DNA from 3 places in the Amycolatopsis sp. NPDC104863 genome. Region 2 is predicted to be linked to each of the others. Evidence: riboswitches for the same ligand, from Rfam matches in the RefSeq annotation. Region 2 holds a riboswitch; each other region holds the start of a gene.
What was found. A riboswitch is a leader RNA that binds a small molecule or an ion and turns the genes downstream of it on or off. The one in region 2 is predicted to bind thiamine pyrophosphate.
Positions count from the first base shown of each region.

Region 1 (6,797 bases), on a different contig from region 2:
CGGTGCCGTCGGAGCTGCCCGCGTAACCGACGCTGGTCTGCACGAAGGCGGGCTTCGCGGTGAGCGCGGCGGCGTTCGTGGCGTCCGACGCGGTGACGGCGTCACCCTTGCGCGCGGCCGAATCGTCGGAGCCGTCGTTGGTCAGGTCCGGGTCGGCGACCGCGTAGAGCTGGTACGGCCGCCCGGTGAGAGACTGGAAGTCGACATCCACCAGCACCGTCGTGGCGGCCGGGTCGGTGACGTAGGTCTTGCGCAGCCGCCAGCGGTGCTGGTCGTCGGTGATGGTCTGCTCGTAGGTCAGGCTGTCGTCGTCGGTCCGGCGGACCTGCTGCGACTTCTCCGCGTAGTCGAGGTCGGCGAAGCTGCGGCCGTCCGTGACGACGAAGTTCATCGACCGGACGCTCGGCGTCGACAGGTCCGGGTAGTAGACCTCGGACAGCTGCCCGCCCTGGAGCGTGAACCAGACGTTGCTCGACCGGTTGTGGGCGGTGCCGAAGCCGGTCTTGTTCGCGGGCAGCCAGCTCGGATGGGTGCCCGGGGCGCCGGGCGCCTCTCCCTGGGCCGCCGCGATCCCCGGGACCAGCCCGGTGACCAGCAGCCCGGCGAGGGCGCCGAACATGAGTTTGCGCATATCAACCCCACAGAAAGTCACTTCTGCACCGTTACAGAAGCGCCTGGAAGTGTCTCGCCGATCCTTCACGGGCGCATGGTCCGATCCGGTGAACCACTGACCGTCACTGGTCCGGTCGGCGGTTCACGGACAGCGAACTCCCCCCGGCCGGTTTCGAGCGCAGACTTGTAGTACCTGCAACGGTGTAATCGAGGTGCCCATGGAAGACGCGATGGACGCGTACTCGCGCGCGGTGAGCACGGTCGCCCGGACCGTCACCCCGCACGTCGCCGGGGTGCAGCTCGCGCGCGGCAGCGGCTCGGCCGTCGTCTTCGCCGAGGACGGCCACCTGCTCACCAACGCCCACGTCGTCGACGACCACCGGCGTGGTGTCGCGACCTTCGCCGACGGCAGCGAAGTGCCGTTCGACGTCGTCGGCGCCGATCCGCTGTCCGATCTCGCCGTGCTGCGGGCGCGCGGCGAGACGCCGTCGGCCGCCGAGCTCGGGGACGCCGACCAGCTCGTCGTCGGGCAGCTCGTGGTGGCCATCGGCAGCCCGCTCGGCTTCTCCGGCACGGTCACCGCCGGGGTCGTGAGCGCGCTCGGCCGGGCCCTCCCGGTGCGCCACGGCCGCGCCGGGCGCGTGATCGAAGACGTCATCCAGACCGACGCCGCGCTCAACCCCGGCAACTCCGGTGGCGCGCTCGCCGACTCCACCGGCCGGGTCGTCGGGATCAACACCGCGGTCGCCGGCGTCGGGCTCGGGCTCGCCGTGCCGATCAACACGACCACCCGCCGGATCATCGACACGCTCGTGGTCGAAGGCCGGGTGCGGCGGGCGTACCTCGGCGTCGTCGGCGTGCCCGCGCCGCTGCCGGACGACATCGCCGAGCGCACCGGCCAGACCGCCGGGCTGCGGGTGCGCGAAGTCGTCGCGGGCGGGCCCGCCGCGCTGGCCGGGCTGCGCGCCGGCGACCTCGTGCTGACCGTCGGGCGCACCCGCGTCTCGGACGCGCAGGGCATCCAGCGGCAGCTGTTCGCGGAAGTGATCGGCACCGCACTGCCGATCACCGTGCTGCGCAACGGAGCCATGGTCGACGTCTACGCCACTCCGGCCGAGTTGGTCGGGTGACTTGAGTATCGCGCCCCGGCGTGGCATGGTCGGTGGCACAACACCAACGCGGGAGCTCGCGCCATGGCGGGCTGAGAGGGTGACTGGGGTTCTCCCGGCGTCACCGACCGCATGAACCTGACCGGGTAATGCCGGCGTAGGGAGTGAAAGTCGTTGACGACGCTCGAAAACAATGCTGCCCTGAATGTCACGACCGGCCCGATCACGGGCTCGCACAAGGTGTACCACCAGACCGAATCCGGGCTGCGTGTCCCCGCCCGCCGCATCGACCTCTCGAACGGCGAACACTTCGACGTCTACGACACTTCCGGCCCCTACACGGATCCGGAAGTGTCGATCGACGTCCACAGTGGACTTCACCGGCTGCGCGCCGGGTGGGCCGACGGGCGTGAGCACAACACCCAGCTCGGGTGGGCCAAACAGGGCGTGGTCACGCGGGAGATGGAGTACATCGCCGCCCGCGAACGGGTTTCGCCGGAGTTCGTCCGGGACGAGGTCGCGCGCGGCCGGGCGGTGATCCCGGTCAACCGGCGCCACCCCGAGTCCGAGCCGATGATCATCGGCAAGAACTTCCTGGTGAAGATCAACGCCAACATGGGCAACTCGGCCGTCTGGTCGTCGGTCGAGGAGGAGGTCGACAAGATGGTGTGGGCGACCCGCTGGGGCGCCGACACGATCATGGACCTCTCCACCGGCAAACGGATCCACGAGACGCGCGAGTGGATCATCCGCAACTCGCCGGTCCCGGTCGGCACCGTGCCGATCTACCAGGCGCTCGAAAAGGTCAACGGCGAACCGGAAAAGCTGTCGTGGGAGGTCTACCGCGACACGATCGTCGAGCAGTGTGAGCAGGGTGTGGACTACGTCACGGTGCACGCCGGCGTGCTGCTGCGCTACATCCCGCTGACCGCGCGGCGCGTCACCGGGATCGTCAGCCGCGGCGGGTCGATCATGGCCGCCTGGTGCCTCGCGCACCACCAGGAGTCCTTTTTGTACACGCACTTCGAGGAGCTCTGCGAGCTGCTGCGGCAGTACGACGTCACGTTCTCCCTGGGCGACGGCCTGCGTCCGGGCTCGATCGCCGACGCCAACGACCGCGCCCAGTTCGCCGAGCTGGAGACCCTCGGCGAGCTGACGCACCTCGCGCGCTCGCACGACGTCCAGGTGATGATCGAGGGGCCCGGCCACGTGCCGATGCACAAGATCAAGGAGAACGTCGAGCTGGAGGAAAAGCTCTGCGGCGAAGCTCCGTTCTACACTCTCGGTCCACTCGCGACGGACATCGCGCCGGCGTACGACCACATCACCTCCGCCATCGGCGCGGCCCAGATCGGCTGGTACGGCACGGCGATGCTGTGTTACGTCACGCCGAAGGAGCACCTGGGCCTGCCGAACCGCGACGACGTCAAGACCGGCGTGATCACGTACAAGATCGCCGCGCACGCCGCCGACCTGGCCAAGGGGCACCAGTACGCGCAGGAGTGGGACGACGAGCTGTCCAAGGCGCGGTTCGAGTTCCGCTGGAACGACCAGTTCAACCTCTCGCTCGACCCGGACACGGCGCGCGCGTTCCACGACGAGACGCTGCCCGCCGAGCCGGCCAAGACCGCGCACTTCTGCTCGATGTGCGGCCCGAAGTTCTGCTCGATGCGGATCACGCAAGACGTCCGCAAGTACGCCGAGGAGCACGGACTGTCCACTGTGGAGGCGATCGAGGCCGGGATGGCTTCGAAGTCCGCGGAGTTCACCGAGTCCGGCGGCCAGGTCTACCTGCCCGTGGTCCAGCCGTGACTCCGCCCACCGCCCTCACCATCGCCGGATCGGACTCCGGCGGTGGTGCGGGCATCCAGGCGGACCTGCGGACGTTCTTCGCCCACGGTGTCCATGGCCTGGTCGCCCTGACGGCGGTCACGGTCCAGAACTCGCTGGGTGTGCAGGGTTTCACCGAGATCCCGGCTGACGTCGTCGCGGCGCAGATCAAGGCGGTGGCGTCCGACATGGGCGTCGGCGCGGCGAAGACGGGCATGCTGGCCACGGCGGAGATCATCCGCGCGGTGGCCAAGACCCTCGACGAGGTCGGCGGTGAGATCCCCCTGGTGGTCGACCCGGTGGCGGCGTCGATGACCGGGCATTCGTTGCTGCGCGAGGACGCGCTCGAGGCGATCCGCACGGAGCTGTTCCCGCGGGCGGTCCTGATCACCCCGAACCTGGACGAGGTCCGCCTGCTGACGGGAGTGTCCGTTGTGGACGCAGTGTCTCAGCGCGCGGCGGCGGAAGCGTTGCTGGAGTTCGGTTCCCGCTGGGTCCTCGTCAAGGGCGGCCACATGACGGGTTCGGCGGAGTGCGTGGACCTGCTGTCGGACGGCAGTTCGTTCATCTCCCTGAGCGGCCCCCGGTATGCGACGGAGAACACCCACGGCGGCGGCGACACACTGGCGTCAGCGATCACTTCGGGGCTCGCGAAGGGTGCCTCGGTGCCGGACGCGGTGGCGGCGGGGAAGAAGTTCATCGAGCGCTGCGTGGCGGAGGCCTATCCGCTCGGTGCGGGGGTCGGACCGGTGTCGCCGTTCTGGGTGCTGCCAGACTGAGCGGGTGAGAGAACCCGACGAGCTGTGGGCGGCCCTGTCCGAGGAGCTGCGCGCCGAGATCGACGGCCTGCTCGCCGACGGCCACTTCGTGCACGCGATCCTCGCCCTGCGGGAGAAGTCGGGCCTCGACCCGGTGCCGGGGATCAACGAAGGCAAGGGGCTGGCGGGCTTCCGCACCGCTCTCCTGCACGAGCGCGGCCTGCTGAAACCGCCGCCGGAGTACACCGTGGACGGCATGCTCGCCGAGGTCTCGGCGCGGGGCCTGACCCCGCTCGCCATCGAGATAACCTGGGACGGCGATTCCCGGGGGTGGCACACCGAGCTGTGCGCGGTCGTCAAGGACCCGGACTTCGAACTGGCCTGTCTCGGCCGGTTCGTGCCGCACCTCGACCGCACCCGGTCGGTGCGGGACGAAGCGCGGGAGAAGGGTCAGGCGGTCGCGGACCGGCTCGGCGTGCCCTTCTACTTCCCGCTCCCCGACACTCCCGACATCGAGCAGCCGCACTGGTGGGACCTACCGCACTCGTCGTGAGTGGTAATTAGGGTTAGAACCCGAATTACCACTCACGACGGGGTCAGCGGGTCGTGAGGCGCGGGGCGTCGACCGCCCAGTACCAGTTGTTGCCGGCCGCATACAGGCGCCACGTGAAGCGGGCCGTCTGGGCGCCCGCCGGGATCGCCACCGAGGTTGCCGTCGGCTGGGACAGGACGTCTCCACCCCGGTTGGCCGACGACGACTCCGGGCCGTAGGCGAGCAGCGTCTTCTCCGCGCCGCCGTCGAAGGACACCGTCAGCGCGCCTCGCTGGGTGCCGTCCTGGCGGTAGTGCGACACGAACCCTACGTCCACAGTGGACCTACCCGAAACCGGCAGAGACGGCGACACCAGCGAAGAATCGAACGTCCCCCGTGACGACGGCGAACCCTTGTCGTCCCACTCGTCCGGGTCCGCCACCGCGAAGACACCGCGGGACCGGACGTTCGCCTCACGCTCCTGGCCCGGCGCGGTGCGCGTCCAGAAGTCGTCGTTCGTGAACGCCCAGCCCTGCCACTCCGTGACGCCCGCGGGCATGCCCGACGCGTTCCGCACACTCCACCCGGAAGGCGCGTCGTGCGTCCAGCCCGGCACCGAGGCGGGCACGCCCGTTTCGTCCACACGCGACTTCAACACCGCGGAATCGAAGGGATCCACGGGAAGCGAGCCCAGCGCGTAACCGTCCAAAGAAGACGAAATACCCAAGTGGCGCAGCACCGTCGGCGCGATGTCGACGATCTTCGGCGCCACCGCCGGAGTGCCGACAGGCACCGCGCCACCCGCCGCGATCACGAACGTCATGCGCTCCTCGGGACTGTCCCCGCCGTGGCCGCCCGGGCCCGTGTGGCCGTGGTCCGTCGTCAGCATGACAAGCCAGTCCTCTGACGCGTACGAAGCACGCGCGTTGATCGCCGCCAGCAACCGTCCGATGTAGGCATCGTCCGAACGCAACGTCGCCGCGTACTCCGCCGAGTCGGCGCCGTGGGCGTGGCCCGCCTCGTCCGTCTCTCCGAAGTAGACGAACGACGCGTCGGCCTTGTCCTGCTTGAGGTGCTTCTCCGCGTCGGCCGCAATCTGCGGGTCCGTGTTCTCGTAGCCGGCGCTGTCGCCGTCCAGGACGTACTTGCGGTCCTGGCCCGTGCGCAGGATCTTGTCGCCGATCGGCTTCCAGTCGACCGCCGCGTACGTGTCGAGCGCCGGGTTGGCCGTCTCCGCCCGGGCGAGCCAGCTCGGGTACGCCGCGAGGTTGTTGCCGGTGAACGCGTTGTCCTTCACCAGGTGCTTGTCGGGCCAGACGCCGGTGAGGATCGACGACCAGCCGGGCCCGCTGAGCGTCGGCGCCATCCCGCTGCCGTACAGGGAGCTGCGCGACGAATACCCGCGCTGGACCAGCGCGTGCACGTTCGGCGTGTCCGCCGCGAGGAGCTTGTCGAACCGCGTGCCGTCGAGCCCGATCACGAGCACTTTGGGCGTTTTCGCCGCCGCCGAAGCGACGCCGGTGGTCAGCCCGGCGGCCGCCACCAACGCCGTGACCAGGCAGAACAGTCTCCGCATGAACCCTCCAGATAATTGGTTCGGACGAGTTATCCGGAGGTTAGGGAGCGGCGACGACGGTGAGGTGAACGCGCGGCGAAACCCCGCCGGCCATCAGCGGACGGGCAGCAGCTCCCGGCCGTCGTAGGTCTCGCGCGCCGCGCGGATGCGGCCGAAGTTGGCCTGCGACCACGCGCTCAGCGCCACCAGGTGCGCCCCGACCTCCGCGCCCATGTCCGTGAGCGCGTACTCCACCGTCGGCGGGGTCGTCGGGTACACCGTGCGCGTCAGGAAGCCGTCGCGCTCCAGCTGGCGCAGGTTCTGGGTCAGCATCTTCTGGCTGATGCCGTCGACGGCCCGGCGCAGCTCGCCGAACCGGTGCGGCCGGCGGGCCAGCGCGC
Region 1 is NZ_JBVJOW010000004.1:653,754-660,550, reverse strand. It holds gene ACZ63J_RS24755 (glycoside hydrolase family 15 protein) at 1-631, opposite strand, end outside; gene ACZ63J_RS24750 (S1C family serine protease) at 831-1,742, shown strand; TPP riboswitch at 1,781-1,902, shown strand; gene thiC (phosphomethylpyrimidine synthase ThiC) at 1,896-3,533, shown strand; gene thiD (bifunctional hydroxymethylpyrimidine kinase/phosphomethylpyrimidine kinase) at 3,530-4,330, shown strand; gene ACZ63J_RS24735 (hypothetical protein) at 4,335-4,862, shown strand; gene ACZ63J_RS24730 (alkaline phosphatase family protein) at 4,906-6,417, opposite strand; gene ACZ63J_RS24725 (winged helix-turn-helix transcriptional regulator) at 6,511-6,797, opposite strand, start outside.
Region 1: linked by a shared signal. The riboswitch ahead of thiC (phosphomethylpyrimidine synthase ThiC) and the one ahead of ACZ63J_RS44690 (thiamine ABC transporter substrate-binding protein) in region 2 are both predicted to bind thiamine pyrophosphate.

Region 2 (6,797 bases):
CTGGAGCTGGACGACGAGGAGTCGGTCCGCGAGCTGCTCGAGTCGGTCGGCCAGCCGGAGCCGGGCCTGTACTCGCTGGCCCGCGCGGGCTTCCACACGCTGGGGCTGCAGACGTACCTGACGGCGGGCCCCAAGGAGTCCCGCGCCTGGACGATCCCCCAGGGCGCAACGGCCCCCCAGGCGGCGGGCGTGATCCACACGGACTTCGAGCGCGGCTTCATCAAGGCGGAGATCGTCTCGTACGACGACCTGATGGCGGCAGGCTCGATGGCGGCGGCCCGGGCGGCGGGCAAGGTCCGCATGGAGGGCAAGGACTACGTCATGGCTGATGGCGACGTGGTGGAGTTCCGCTTCAACGTGTAGGCGCTGCGTGAGTCACCAGGTGCTGACGAGCGCCCTGGTCGCGGCGTCGGCATCCTGGCCCGAAATTCGGGCGACCATGGCGGTCTTCAACGCACGTGCAGCCTGCCCGAAGATCATTTCGGACGAGTTGACGAGGTCGAAGCCCGCGCGGTCGATCGTGAGTGTCCCCGCCGGAAGGCTTGGCCCTTCGTCGAGCGCGTCGGCCACTGCTCGGGCGAACTCACCGGGCAGCCCGACGGTGAACGGTTCCTTCCAGAGCTCGCTCGGGCAGGTCGGCTCCTCGTCGGCGTCGAACAGCCCGAAGGTCGCCACGGCGACGGCCAGCTGAGTCCGGTCGCCCTGGCCGGGCACGAACTGTCCACCGACAAGAGCGCGTGGAGCGAGACCGCCGAACCGTCGCAGGACTTCGACGTGCATCCGGATGGGGTTCGCCGGGACGCCGATCGCCGCCCGGGACGATCGCAGCCACTCCGCGGCCTGGTAGGCCGCGGGGTGATCGCCTTCGCCGATCGCGACGAGGCCGTGCCGTTCCACTTCGACGATCATCGTCACGCTCGATCACTGGTTGTTATTTTCATTGGACGCAGGATAAACTGCGCCCAATGAAAGCGTCGCCGAGCCTGCTGCCCCTGTTGCGTTCGCGCATGCAGGGTGAGCTGCTCGCGCTCGTCCTGCTGCACCCGGAGCGCGAGTACACCATCACCGAGCTCGCCGACGCCTGTGGTGTCACGCCCACCGCCGTCCTGCGGGAGGTCGAGCGGCTCGTCGAGGGCGGGATCCTGGACGCCCGGCGGGTCGGGCGGAGCCGGCTGGTCAAAGCCCGCACCGATACCCCCCTCTACCGGCCGTTGAGCGACCTCATCGCGGTCACCTTCGGGCCGATGCCGCTGCTCGCCGAGGCCCTTTCCGGGCTGGCCGGCGTGACCGAGGCCTTCATCTACGGCTCGTGGGCGGCGCGCTACCGCGGTGAACCCGGCCCGCCGCCCGGTGACGTCGACGTCCTTGTTGTCGGCTCGCCCGATCCGGACGAGCTCTTCGACCTGGCCGAAGGCGTGTCGCGGCAGCTGAACCGTGAGGTCAACGTGCACCGGATCTCGCCGGAGTCGTGGGCCGCGGAGACGGCGGATCCGTTTGTCACCAGCGTGCGTGAACGTCCGCTGGTCCCGGTGAACCTCGGCCAGGAGGCCTGATGCCCCAGTGGAACCAAGGACGTGAGCGGATCGACGCGTTCATCACCCGCGGTGCGATCGAGCACGTTCCGGCGTCGCGGGAGGCCGCCGAGGCCGAGCTCGTCCGCGCGCGCACGCACCTGGCTTCGGCGCTGCGGCTGAAGGAAACCGATCCGGAAGGCGCGTACACGCTGGCTTACGACGGCGCGCGGCGTGCGTTGGCGGCCGTCCTGCAGAACCAGGGCCTGCGTGTGACGAGCCGGGGTGGGCACGTCACCGTCTACGAGGCCGTTCTCGCTCAGCTCGACCCGCCGCTGGGGCACGTGCTGCGCCCCTTCAACCGGATGCGGGCCCGCCGCAACGAAGTCGCCTACCGATCCTCGGAGGCGCCTTCGCTGACGGCGGAGGACGTGGCGGCCGACGTCCCGAAAGTGGAGGCCCTCATCGAAGTGGCCGAGAAGGCGATCCCGAACATGCCGCGGTACTGACGGCGGCGGTTCAGCCGAGCAGGCCCATCAGGGCGATGGCGATCAGCACCACCGCGGGGGCGAGGGCGTTGATCCAGGCGCGCTGGGCGGCGGTGAGGGTGGCGGTGCTGTTCATGGCTCTTCCTAAGGCCGAATCCGATGCTTCCGCCCTGCTCAGCGCGCTGATCTTGCGGTTTGTTAGCGGCTGTGATCGAACTCACCGGCATCCGGGTGACGGCGGCCGCGGGCGGTGAACCAGAGCACACCGCCGGCCGCTGCCACCATCGTCGCGAATGCCGCCGTGCCGACCACGATCGCCTGCGTCATGTCTCGTCTCTCCTAGCAAAGTTGTTTACCGAGAGACGTCGAAACGGCCAAAAAGTGCACTGAGCGTAACCGAGGTCACAGAGAAGAAAGCACCGAGTCGATCTCGGCGGCCAGCGAGAAGTCCTTCTCCGTCAAGCCGCCCGCCGAGTGGGTCGAGAGGCGGAACGTCAGCGTGCGCCAGCGGATGTCGATGTCCGGGTGGTGGTCGGCCGCTTCGGCGAGCACCGCGACGCGGTCCACCACCTCGATCGCCTGCGGGAAGCTCGCCAGCTCCACCTCGCGGGAGATCACCGCGCCGGACCGGGTCCAGCCGGCGCCCAGTCGTCCGTCGGCTTCGGAGTCGCTCAAGATTTCCGTCATGTCTCCATGGTCGTACGTCCTGGACTACGCTGCACGGTTGCCACGGGAGTCCGGTCAGCCGGGCTGAGAGGCGGGTCACCCCGCGACCGTTCGCACCTGACCGGATCATGCCGGCGAAGGGAGGGCTCTTCCTCCTCGTCCGGTGAAAGTGCAGGAGGGTAGATGAAACGCAGGGCTGTTCGCGCCGCGACGGCCGTCGCCGCCGTCAGTGCCGTCGCCGCGGCGTGCTCGCTGTCGGACGGTGACGGTGGCACGCAGCAGACGCCCACCGTCACCCTCGTGACGCACGACTCCTTCCTGGCCCCGCAGGAGGTGCTCGACGCCTTCCAGAAGCAGTCGGGCATCAAGATCTCCGTGCTCAAGCAGGGCGACGCCGGATCGCTGACCAACAAGCTCGTGCTGACCAAGGCCAACCCGGTCGGCGACGTCGCGTACGGCGTCGACTCGACCTTCGCCTCGCGCGCGCTCACCGAAGGCGTCTTCGAGCCCTACACCAGCCCGGAGGCCGACCGCGGGCCGCAGCGCTACGCCGTCGACCCCGAGCACCGGCTCTCCGCGGTCGACGTCGGCGACGTCTGCGTCAACGTCGACACGAACTACTTCACGAGCAAGGGCCTCGCGGCCCCGGAGACCTACGACGACCTCGCCGACCCGAAGTACAAGGACCTGCTGGTCGCCGAGGACCCGGCGACCGCTTCGCCCGGGCTGGCGTTCCTCCTCGGCACGGTCGCCAAGTACGGCGAGGCGGGCTGGAAGGACTACTGGACCAAGCTGAAGGCCAACGGCCTCAAGGTCGTCAGCGGCTGGGAAGAGGCCTACACCAAGGACTTCTCCGGCTCGTCCGGCAAGGGACCGCGCCCGATCGTCGTTTCGTACGCCTCCTCGCCGGCCGCCGAGGTGGGTGACGACGGGAAGCCACGCACCAAGGCGCTGCTCGACACCTGTTACCGCCAGGTCGAGTACGCGGGGGTGCTGGCGAACGGCAAGCAGACCGAGAGCGCGCGCAAGGTCGTCGACTTCCTGCTGTCGCAGCAGTTCCAGGCGACGGTGGCCGCGAACATGTACGTCTACCCCGCGCGCCAGGGGGTCGACCTGCCCGCGGGCTGGGCGCAGGTCGCGCCGCTGCCGCAGAAGCCGCAGACGCTGCCCGCGGACCAGGTGCAGGCCGGACGCGAGAAGTGGATCGGCGAATGGCGCACGCTCGTGCAGTCCTAGCCCCACCACGGACGGCCCGAGGCCTCGGCCTGGCGCTGCTCGGCCTGGCCCCGATCGGCTTCCTGGTCGTGTTCTTCGCCTGGCCGGTGCTGGCGATCGTCGGCCGCGGGTTCGCCGCGGGCGGGCTCGACGCGGTCCTGGGCGACCCGCGGACCTGGCAGCTGGCCGGGTTCACGGTGGCGAGCGCGGCCGCGTCGACAGTGGTCGCCGTGCTGGCCGGGCTGCCCGTGGCGTTCGTGCTGGCCCGGGTGAAGCTGCCCGGCGTCGGCCTCGCGCGGACGCTGGTGCTGGTGCCGTTCGTGCTGCCGACCGTCGTGGTCGGGCTGGCGTTCCGGGCGCTCTGGCCGGACGGCGGCGTGCTGCCGATCGTGCTGGCCAACGCCTTCTTCAACGTCGCCGTCGTCGCGCGGACCGTCGCCGGGCTGTGGGCACGGCTGGATTCGCGGACGACCGACGCCGCCCGTGCGCTGGGTGCGTCACCGTGGCGGGCGTTCCGCTCGGTGACGCTGCCGGCGCTGGCGCCCGCGATCGCGTCCGCCGCGGCCGTGGTGTTCCTGTTCTGCGCCACCAGTTTCGGGGTGGTGCTGATCCTCGGCGGCGCGAAGTACCGGACTCTGGAGACCGAGATCTACCTGCGGACGGTCGACCTCCTGGACCTCTCGGGCGCGGCGGCGCTTTCGCTGATCCAGTTCGCCGCCGTGGTCGCCGCTCTCGTTCTCGGCGGCCTGGCGCGACGTCGGAAGGAAGGCGCCCGGACCGGGGCCGGCCAGGCGCGGCGCCCGCGCGGCGGTGAGTGGTGGGCTGTCGGCGTCGCTGGAGTCGTCCTGGCTCTGGTGCTGACGCCGATCGTCGCGCTGCTCGCCGAGTCGGTGTCCAGCTCGGACGGCTGGAGCTTCGCCGGTTATCGAGCGTTAACCAGCACTGGCGAGAAGGGCGCGCTGCAGGTCTCCGGCTGGGACGCCGCGGTGAACTCGCTGAAGGTGGCCGTCGACGCGACGCTGCTCGCGATGGTCGTCGGGGTGCTCGCGTCCGTGGTGCTGGTGGCGCTGCGGCGGTCGCCGACCCGGGCCGCGCGCGGGCTCGGCGAAACCATGGACGCCGTGCTGATGCTGCCGCTCGGGGTGTCCGCGGTGACCGTCGGGTTCGGGTACCTGGTGACGCTCGACGCGCTGCCCGGCGACCTCCGGACGTCGCCCTACCTGGTGCCGCTGGCCCAGGCGCTCGTGATCATCCCGCTGGTCGTGCGGATGGTGCTGCCGGTGCTGCGCTCGGTCGATGTCCGATTGCGGCAGGCCGCCTCGACGCTCGGGGCGAGCCCGCTGCGGGTGTGGCGGGAGATCGACCTGCCGCTGACGCTGCGGCCGCTGGTCGCCGCCGCGGGGTTCGGGTTCGTCGTCGCGCTCGGCGAGTTCGGGGCGACGAGCTTCCTCGCGCGGCCGACGGCGCCGACGCTGCCGGTCGCCGTCGCGTCGCTGATGGCGCGTCCGGGGGAGCTGAACAACCAGATGGCGTACGCCGCGTGCGCGCTGCTGATGCTCGTGACGGTGCTGGCGGTCGCGCTGATCGACCGGCTCGGGGCCGCGCGCGGCCGGGTGGGAGAGTTCTGATGGCGCTGTCGGTGCGGGACCTGACGGTCCACTACGGATCGTTCACGGCGGTGCGCGACGTCCGGCTGGACATCGCCGACGGCGAAGTGCTGGCGCTGCTCGGCCCGTCGGGCTCGGGCAAGTCGACGCTCCTGCGCGCGATCACCGGGCTCGAGCCGTCGGCGCGCGGCACGGTGAGCTGGGACGGCGACGACCTCGGCGCGGTGCCGGTCCACCGCCGCGGCTTCGGGCTGGTCTTCCAGGACGGCCAGCTGTTCGGCCACCGCGACGTCGCCGCGAACATCGCGTTCGGCCTGCGGATGCACGGCGTTCCCCGCTCCCAGTGGGCTTCGCGGGTGGCCGAGCTGCTGGCGCTGGTGGGGCTCTCGGGCTTCGAACGCCGGCGCGTCACGGAGCTGTCCGGTGGGCAGGCGCAGCGGGTCGCGCTGGCCCGGGCGCTGGCGCCGAAGCCGCGGCTGCTGCTGCTCGACGAGCCACTGTCCGGTTTGGACGCCGGGTTGCGCGAGCAGCTGGCGATCGACCTCGCGGACCTGTTGCGGCGCAGCAAGATCACGGCGTTGCTGGTGACGCACGATCAGGAAGAGGCGTTCACACTGGCCGACCGGGTTGCGGTGCTCGACGCGGGTGAGGTCCCCCAGGAGGGCGCGGTCCGGCGCGTGTGGCGCAACCCGGCGGACGACGACGTGGCGCGGTTCCTCGGCGTGACGACCTTCGTGGCCGGCGTCGCGGCGGGCGGAGTGGTGCACACGGAGCTGGGTGACGTCGCGCTCCCGGACGTCGACGACGGCCCGGTCCGGCTCGGCCTGCGGCCGCATGCTTTGCGGGTGGCCGCGGAAGGCGTGCCGGGCGAAGTCGTGGCGGCGGTGCACCGGCGGGAGCACGTCCGGCTCGTCGTGAAGCTCGCGGAGTCCACAGTGGACGCGGTCGCGCCGGCGGCGTCGGACCTGCGGGCCGGGGACGCGGTGACGCTGGAGTTCGACCCGGACGGCGTCGCGCTGGTCGGCTGACTCAGCCGGCCCAGTGCGCGAGGAGGTCCAGCGCGGACTCCGACGGGCTGCCGGGTTCCGCGGTGAAGGTCACCAGCCGCTGGCCCGAGGAGTCCGGCAGCTCGAAGTTCTCGAACCGCAGCGTCAGCTCGCCCGCGACCGGGTGGCGGAAGCGCTTGCGCCCGTGCGTGCGCTGCTGCACCACCCGGCCCGACCACAGCGTCCGGAACGGCTCGCTCCGCAGTGTCAGCTCCCCGATGAGGGTCGCGAGCGCCTGGTCGGTCGCGTAGCGCGCCGCGACCA
Region 2 is NZ_JBVJOW010000011.1:202,314-209,110, reverse strand. It holds gene ychF (redox-regulated ATPase YchF) at 1-363, shown strand, start outside; gene ACZ63J_RS44715 (hypothetical protein) at 376-909, opposite strand; gene ACZ63J_RS44710 (ArsR family transcriptional regulator) at 966-1,553, shown strand; gene ACZ63J_RS44705 (hypothetical protein) at 1,553-2,020, shown strand; gene ACZ63J_RS44700 (hypothetical protein) at 2,198-2,326, opposite strand; gene ACZ63J_RS44695 (4a-hydroxytetrahydrobiopterin dehydratase) at 2,402-2,686, opposite strand; TPP riboswitch at 2,719-2,826, shown strand; gene ACZ63J_RS44690 (thiamine ABC transporter substrate-binding protein) at 2,849-3,901, shown strand; gene ACZ63J_RS44685 (ABC transporter permease) at 3,877-5,508, shown strand; gene ACZ63J_RS44680 (ABC transporter ATP-binding protein) at 5,508-6,515, shown strand; gene ACZ63J_RS44675 (helix-turn-helix transcriptional regulator) at 6,517-6,797, opposite strand, start outside.

Region 3 (6,797 bases), on a different contig from region 2:
TCGGGGCGCCGAGGATGTCCAGGGTGTCGTCGGCGAGCTCGCCCGGCATGGTCTGGGTCATCCCGGCCTTGGCTTCTTCGCGGGTGAGCTCGTGGAACCGCACGGGAGTGCCGAGCGCGGCTTCGATGGCCGACGTCTGCCCGCGCGGCGTGATCACCTCGGGGCCGGTCAGCTCGTAGGTGCCGCCGGTGTGCCGGTCGTCCAGCAGGCAGGCCGCGGCGACCTCCGCGATGTCCGCCGGGTCGATGATCGGCACGCCGGTGTCCCCGAAGGGCGCGGCGACAACCTGCCGCGTGCGGACGGATTCGGCCCACCACAGGGCGTTGGACGCGAACCCGCCCGGCCGCAGGATCGCCCAGTCCAGGCCGGACTCCCGCACCCGGTCCTCCAGCGCGCGCATCGCGACCCGCGTCGTGCCGAAGGGCCTGGTCACCACCCCCAGGGTGGAGAGCAGGACCACCCGGCGGACCCCGGCGGCCGCGGCCGCGTCGAGGGCACGGGCGGGGTCGGCGCCGGTGGCGTGCAGGTCGCCGGACAGCAGCAGGAACACCGCCTTCGCCCCGGCCAGCGCCGGCTCCAGCCCGGCGGGCTCGGCGAGGTCGGCCACCACGTGCCGGACGCCGTCCGGCACGGCCGCGGTGTGCCGCGACACCGCCGTCACCTGCTGCCCCGCCTCGGCCAGCGCCCGCACCAGCGGCCGGCCCACGTTCCCGGTAGCCCCGGTCACCACGATCATGAAAGCTCCTTCGTCCGATGTCTTACCGACGCTAGGAGCCGAGCTAACTTCTGGTAAGGACATACCTTTGGGTAAGCTCATGACATGACCGGAGGCTCACAGCTCACCCCGACCGCCGGCGCGGCCCGGTATGACGTGTTTCACACCGACTGCCCCGCACGCGACGTCGTCGACCACGTGACGAGCCGGTGGGGCATCTGGGTCCTGATCTCGTTGCAGAGCAACGACCTCAGGTTCTTCGAGCTGCGCGAGAGCATCGAGGGCATCAGCGAGAAGATGCTCGCCCAGTCCCTGCGCGCCCTGGTCGAGGACGGCCTGATCTGGCGGCAGGTCGAGCCGACGACACCACCCCGGGTCACTTACGGGCTGACGGAGTTCGGCCGCGACGTGGGCGAGCCGCTGGCGGAGCTGTTCGGCCGGATCACCCGGCGGCTCATGCCGGACGAGCAGCCGGCTTAGCGGTCTTCGTCGGCGATGAGCGCTTCAAGCGCCGGAATCGCCGCCGTCAGGGCTTCGCGGTGCTCCGGCGACAGCCGGTCCAACCGCCGGTTCAGCTCCTGCACGCGCGTCGAGCGGACACCCGACACCAGCCGCTCGCCCTCTTCCGTCGCCTTCGCCAGCCACGCGCGGCGGTCGACCGGATCCGGCTCGCGGCTCACGTACCCCGCCTCGACGAGGGACGCAATGATCCGCGACATGGTCGCCGCGGCGACACCCTCCTTCGCGGCGAGGTCGCCGAGGCGCAGCTGACCGGAGATCACCAGCGTCGCCAGCGCCGAGATCGCGCCGTGGCCGGGACCCGGCACGCCGGCCTGCCGCAGTGACCGGGACAGCCTCCCGACGGCGAGGTACAGCCTGCCCGAGACGTCCTGGACCGAGGTGCTGGTCACGGCTGGCTCCTTCTGCCCTGCCCCGCCGCGGGTGCGCCGGAAAGTGCCGTCCACCTTACGGGTTCGCGGTGCACGTTCGGCGTTAAGCCACCCCGGTTCACCGGGGTGGGCTCGACGCGTGCGCCCAGAAACGCTGCGGCACCCGGCCGGCCTCACGGGCCAGCCGGCCGGCGACGACACCCGCCCGCATCGCCGCCGCCATCCGCTCCGGGTCGGCCGCTCGGGTGACCGCCGTGGACAGCAGGACGGCGTCACAGCCGAGCTCCATCGCCAGCGTCGCGTCCGACGCGGTGCCGATTCCGGCGTCCAGGATCACCGGCACGCCCGCCCGCGAGACGATCAGCTCGATGTTGTGCGGATTCCGGATGCCGAGGCCGGTCCCGATCGGCGCGCCCAGCGGCATCACGGCGGCGCAGCCGGCCTCCTCCAGGCGCAGCGCGAGCACCGGATCGTCGTTCGTGTAGGCGAACACGGTGAAGCCGTCGGCGGCCAGCCGCTCGGCGGCGTCGAGGGTTTCGATCGGGTCCGGCAGCAGCGTCCGGTCGTCGGCGTGCACCTCGAGCTTGATGAGATCGGTATCCAGCGCCTCGCGCGCCAGCTGCGCGGTGAGCACGGCTTCGGCGGCCGTGCGGCAGCCCGCGGTGTTCGGCAGCAGCTCGATGCCCAGCCTTTTCAAGAGTTCGAGGACGCCGGAGCCGCCTTCGGCGTCCGCGCGGCGCATGGCGACGGTCGTCAGCTCGGTGCCGGAGGCGACCAGCGCGCGTTCGAGCACGGCGAGGTTCGCCGCGCCGCCGGTGCCGATGATCAGCCGCGACCGGAGCTTGGCAGTGCCGATGACCAGCGGTTCGACGTCCACTTCAGCCTCCCTGGACCGCGGTGAGCACGTCGACGCCGGCACCCTTGGGCACGGCGGTGGCCGCCCAGTCGCTCCGGCGGACGACCACGCCGTCGACCGCGACGGCGATCCCGGGTCGCTGCCCGCCGGACGCCTCGAGGACGTCGGCGACCGTGGCGCCGTCCGGGAACTCCGTCCACTTCCCGTTGAGCTTGATCTCCATCACACGTGCTCCTTCTGGTGCAGGCGGTCGGGCGAAGCCGCTTCGGTGCCTTCGGGCGGCTTCTCACCCTCGAGCCAGGCGACCACGGCGTCCGCGGTCACGGGGGCCATCAGCAGGCCGTTGCGGTGGTGCCCGGTCGCGGCGAAGACGCCGTCGTCCAGGACACCGAGGTACGGCAGGGCGTCGCGGCTGGCGGCCCGCAGGCCCGCGGCGACCTCGGCCAGCTCGTACTCGGTGATCGCGGGGAAAACCCGTTCGGCGCCTTCGATCAGCTCACGCACCCCGCGCGCGGTGACGGCCCGGTCGAAGCCCGCCTCGTACTGGGTCGCGCCGAGGACGAGCTCCTGGTCGCCGCGCGGGACGAGGTAGATCGGCCGGCCCTCGACGACGGCCCGCACGGTGTGCGACGGCGGCGGCAGGCAGCCACGCCGGGGTTTGAGCCGGAGAATCTCCCCCTTGAGCGGGCGGACGGCGTCGGCGAGCTGCGGGTGCAGCCGGCCGGTCCACGCTCCCGCGGCGAGCACGACCGCGTCGGCGTCCGGGATGGCCGTCACGCGTTCACGGACGAACCGGACATCCCGCTTCTGGCAGGCCGCGTACAGGGCGTTGAGGAGTTTTCGGTTGTCCACGGCCAGGTCGCCGGGCACGTGGAGTCCACTTCGGACGGACCCGACGCCGGGCTCGAGACGTTTGGTCTCGCGGCCGGTGAGGCGGTCCGCCGCGCGGCCGATCGAGTGCAGGTAACCGGCGAGGATGTCGAGGTGGCCGGCGTCGGCGCTGTCGAACGCGACCACGAGCGTCCCGTGCCCGGCCAGGCCGGGGTCGACGCCCTCCTGCGCGAGGTCGCTCGCGAAGCCGGGCCAGCGTCTCAACGACTCTTCGCCGAGGCTGAGGACGTCTTCCTCACCCGGCCAGGCCTCGGTGACCGGGGCGAGCATGCCGCCGGCCAGCCAGGACGCGCCGCCGCGGACGGGCTCGGGGTCGTACAGGGTGACCTGGTGCTTCCGGCCGGCGGCACGCCAAGCCGTGGACAGGCCGATCACTCCGCCGCCCACCACTGCCAGGTTCGTCATGGGATCACGCTCCCTGCGCCGGCATGACCCGGATCAGGTTCCACGGTCGGAGCGGCAGCTCCCTCTCAGCCCGTGCCTCGGGCTCCCGTGCGGACCAGTCCACCCTAGCTCGCCAGGTACGGTCGCCGCTATGCCCGCCCTTTCCGGTGACAAGATCCGCGCCCGCCTCGACGCGGCGCGCCTGTACCTGTGCACGGACGCCCGCACGTCCCGCGGCGACCTCGCCGCCTTCGCCGACGCGGCCCTGGCCGGCGGCGTCGACATCATCCAGCTGCGCGACAAGACCGGCGCCTTGGAAGCCGCGGGAGAGATCGCCGCGCTGGAGGTGCTGGCCGAGGTGTGCGAGCGGCACGGCGCGCTGCTGTCGGTGAATGACCGCGCGGACGTCGCCCTGGCGGTCGGCGCGGACGTGCTCCACCTGGGCCAGGACGACATCCCGGTCCCGCTGGCCCGGCGGATCCTGGGTGACGACGTGGTGATCGGCCGCTCGACGCACTCGGTCGACCAGGCCTCGGCGGCCGCGTCGGAGCCGGGCGTGGACTACTTCTGCACGGGCCCGTGCTGGCCGACACCGACCAAGCCCGGCCGGTCCGCGCCGGGCCTGGACCTGGTGCGCTCGACGGCGGCTGCCACTCCGGCGCGGCCCTGGTTCGCGATCGGCGGCATTGACATGCCGCGGCTCCCGGAGGTGCTGGAGGCGGGCGCGTCCCGGATCGTGGTGGTCCGGGCGATCACCGAAGCCGAGGACCCCGAAGCCGCCGCCCGGGAGCTGCGCGCCCGCCTGCCCTGAAAGAACAGGTTCGGCCGACCTCACACATTTGTTACGGTCGAAATCAGATCTTCATCCCGCCCGCATCGAATTTACCCGATCGGGCCACTTGGAGAAAGCGTGGAGTAACGACGTTCGGCCGAACACCGACCTCCGTGCGGAACCCCGACGCAAGGGCAATAGGGGCCGCACGGAGGATTCGTGAAAACCTACGACGCCGAGATCGGCGCTTCGCCGAAACGCTCGATCTCCAAAGGCACTCGCATCATGGCGGTCTTCGCCGGCGCAGTGGTGCTTTTCGTCGCGATCGTGGTCGTGTTGAACCAGCTCGAAGATCCGGCGAAGAGCACGAACCTGGTGTGGCTGGCGGAAAAGACCACGCATTCTCCCGGCACGCTGCCGCGTGCGTTGCGCGATCGCGTCCGGCAGGCCGGAAAGGACGGCGGAGCCAGACTCACCGCCTACGCTGTCGGCGAGCAGGCGGTGAACGTCGCCAACGACGTCGGCCTGGACCTCGACCGCGGCAACGGAAAAGTCGACGACAGCCGACAGCAGGCGTCCAATGTCGACAAGATCCTCAAGGACGTCACCGGACGCATGAGCAAGGCCGAGGTCAGCCAGAAGGGCTTCTCCCTGTACGCCGCATTGCACGCTGCCGCGGACGAGGCCGCGCGGACGGAGCAGGCCGAGGTCTGGCTGTCGAGCACCGTACTGACCGGCACCCTGGATCCATTCACGATCTCGTCGCTGAGCGCCGGTGCGGACCCCGAACAGGCCGTCGACGAGGTGTTGAAGACCTCGTTGAAGGATCTGGATCTGCAGGGCGTTGATCTGCACGTCGTCTTTTTGACCCCGGTGGGTACTGAACAGCGGCCGCTTGACCCGAGATCGGAATCCTGGCGCGAAAAGTTCACCGCGGCTCTCGCTGATCGCCTCGGTGCGCAAATCGCGGACCCGCTCCACGACAATGGAATGACCGCCGCCTGGCCGAACGCCTCGGACGTCCCGCCGATCGTCCCGTTCACCCCGCCGGCGCCGCCGGTCAAAACGGCGGACCCTCGGATCGACGAGGCGGCGTTCGCCCCGGACAGCGCGGAGCTGATCGACCGGCCGGCCGCGACCGCGGTGGCCGTACAAGCCGCCGAGCTGTACCGGAACACGAACGGGAAGTCCCGGATCAGCGTCATCGGCTATTGCGCCCGGTACGGCGACCCGGCCGGGGCGCGCGCCACCTCCGCGAAACGCGCGGACGCCATCGCGCACCTGCTCCAGGACCAGGGGATCCCGGCCGGCGACATCTCGGCGTCCGGCGTCGGGTTCGACGAACTCGCCGCACCCGGGCAGGACGCCAGGTCACCCGCCCAGCGAGTGGTCGTCATCAAGCTCGTGGCCCGCTCTTGAGAAACGGAGAACTCGTGACCGACGTGCCTGACGTGCCCGACGTCCCGCTGGCGGCCTACCCCGGCCTGCCGAAGGGCGCCTTCCGCGTGGAAGACCTGCCGAGGCAAGCCGCCATGGCTCTCGGCAACACCGAGGAAGGTGTCTGGACGGCGGCTGCCGCCACCTACCTCACCGTGATCGACCCGGCGACCGGCAAGCCCGACCACGACCGGCCGCTGGCGGACGCCGCGGCCGGCGCGGTCCAGACCGCCGCCGCGACCTGCCACGCGCAGGCGCTCGAGTACTCGGCCCCCACCGACGACCGCGCGGCCGAGCAGGACCTCGAAGCAGCGAAGCACCTCGCCGAGGCGGTCGACACGATCGAACACGCCAGCGGAATCCTCAACGACCCCGTCACCGGCCCCGACGGCGAGAAGATCGACGGACGGCGGATCCAGGTCATCCACCACCAGGACGAACAGCTGGCCCGCCAGCGCAGCGCCGAAGGCGACTCGCGGCACACCCAGCGAAGCTGGGAAAAAGCCTGGCGGATCCTCGCGTCGACCCTGCTGGGCGTGATGGACGCGATCCTCCTGTGGAAGCCGCTGCTGAACCTGTCGTTCGCCGGTGGCTCGGACAACGCGCTCCGCTGGGCGATCGGGCTCGGCATGGTCAGCCTGCAGGTGCTGGCCATCGAGTGGGCCGCGCGCACGTTCGTCAGCGCCGAGCGAGCGAGTGTCGATCGCCGCGGCGCGGCCGCAGACTACAACCGCCCCTTCCGGCGCGGCCGGATCGGGCCGGAGCGCCCGGCGCCGACCACGGACGAGATCGCCGAAGCCGACCGGCAGTACTCGCACGCCTACCACTGGCTGGTCGGGGTGGCCGGGGCCG
Region 3 is NZ_JBVJOW010000004.1:642,931-649,727, reverse strand. It holds gene ACZ63J_RS24700 (SDR family oxidoreductase) at 1-736, opposite strand, end outside; gene ACZ63J_RS24695 (winged helix-turn-helix transcriptional regulator) at 821-1,195, shown strand; gene ACZ63J_RS24690 (MarR family winged helix-turn-helix transcriptional regulator) at 1,192-1,626, opposite strand; gene thiG (thiazole synthase) at 1,724-2,482, opposite strand; gene thiS (sulfur carrier protein ThiS) at 2,484-2,684, opposite strand; gene thiO (glycine oxidase ThiO) at 2,684-3,757, opposite strand; TPP riboswitch at 3,751-3,856, opposite strand; gene thiE (thiamine phosphate synthase) at 3,888-4,547, shown strand; gene ACZ63J_RS24665 (OmpA family protein) at 4,728-5,927, shown strand; gene ACZ63J_RS24660 (hypothetical protein) at 5,942-6,797, shown strand, end outside.
Region 3: linked by a shared signal. The riboswitch ahead of thiO (glycine oxidase ThiO) and the one ahead of ACZ63J_RS44690 (thiamine ABC transporter substrate-binding protein) in region 2 are both predicted to bind thiamine pyrophosphate.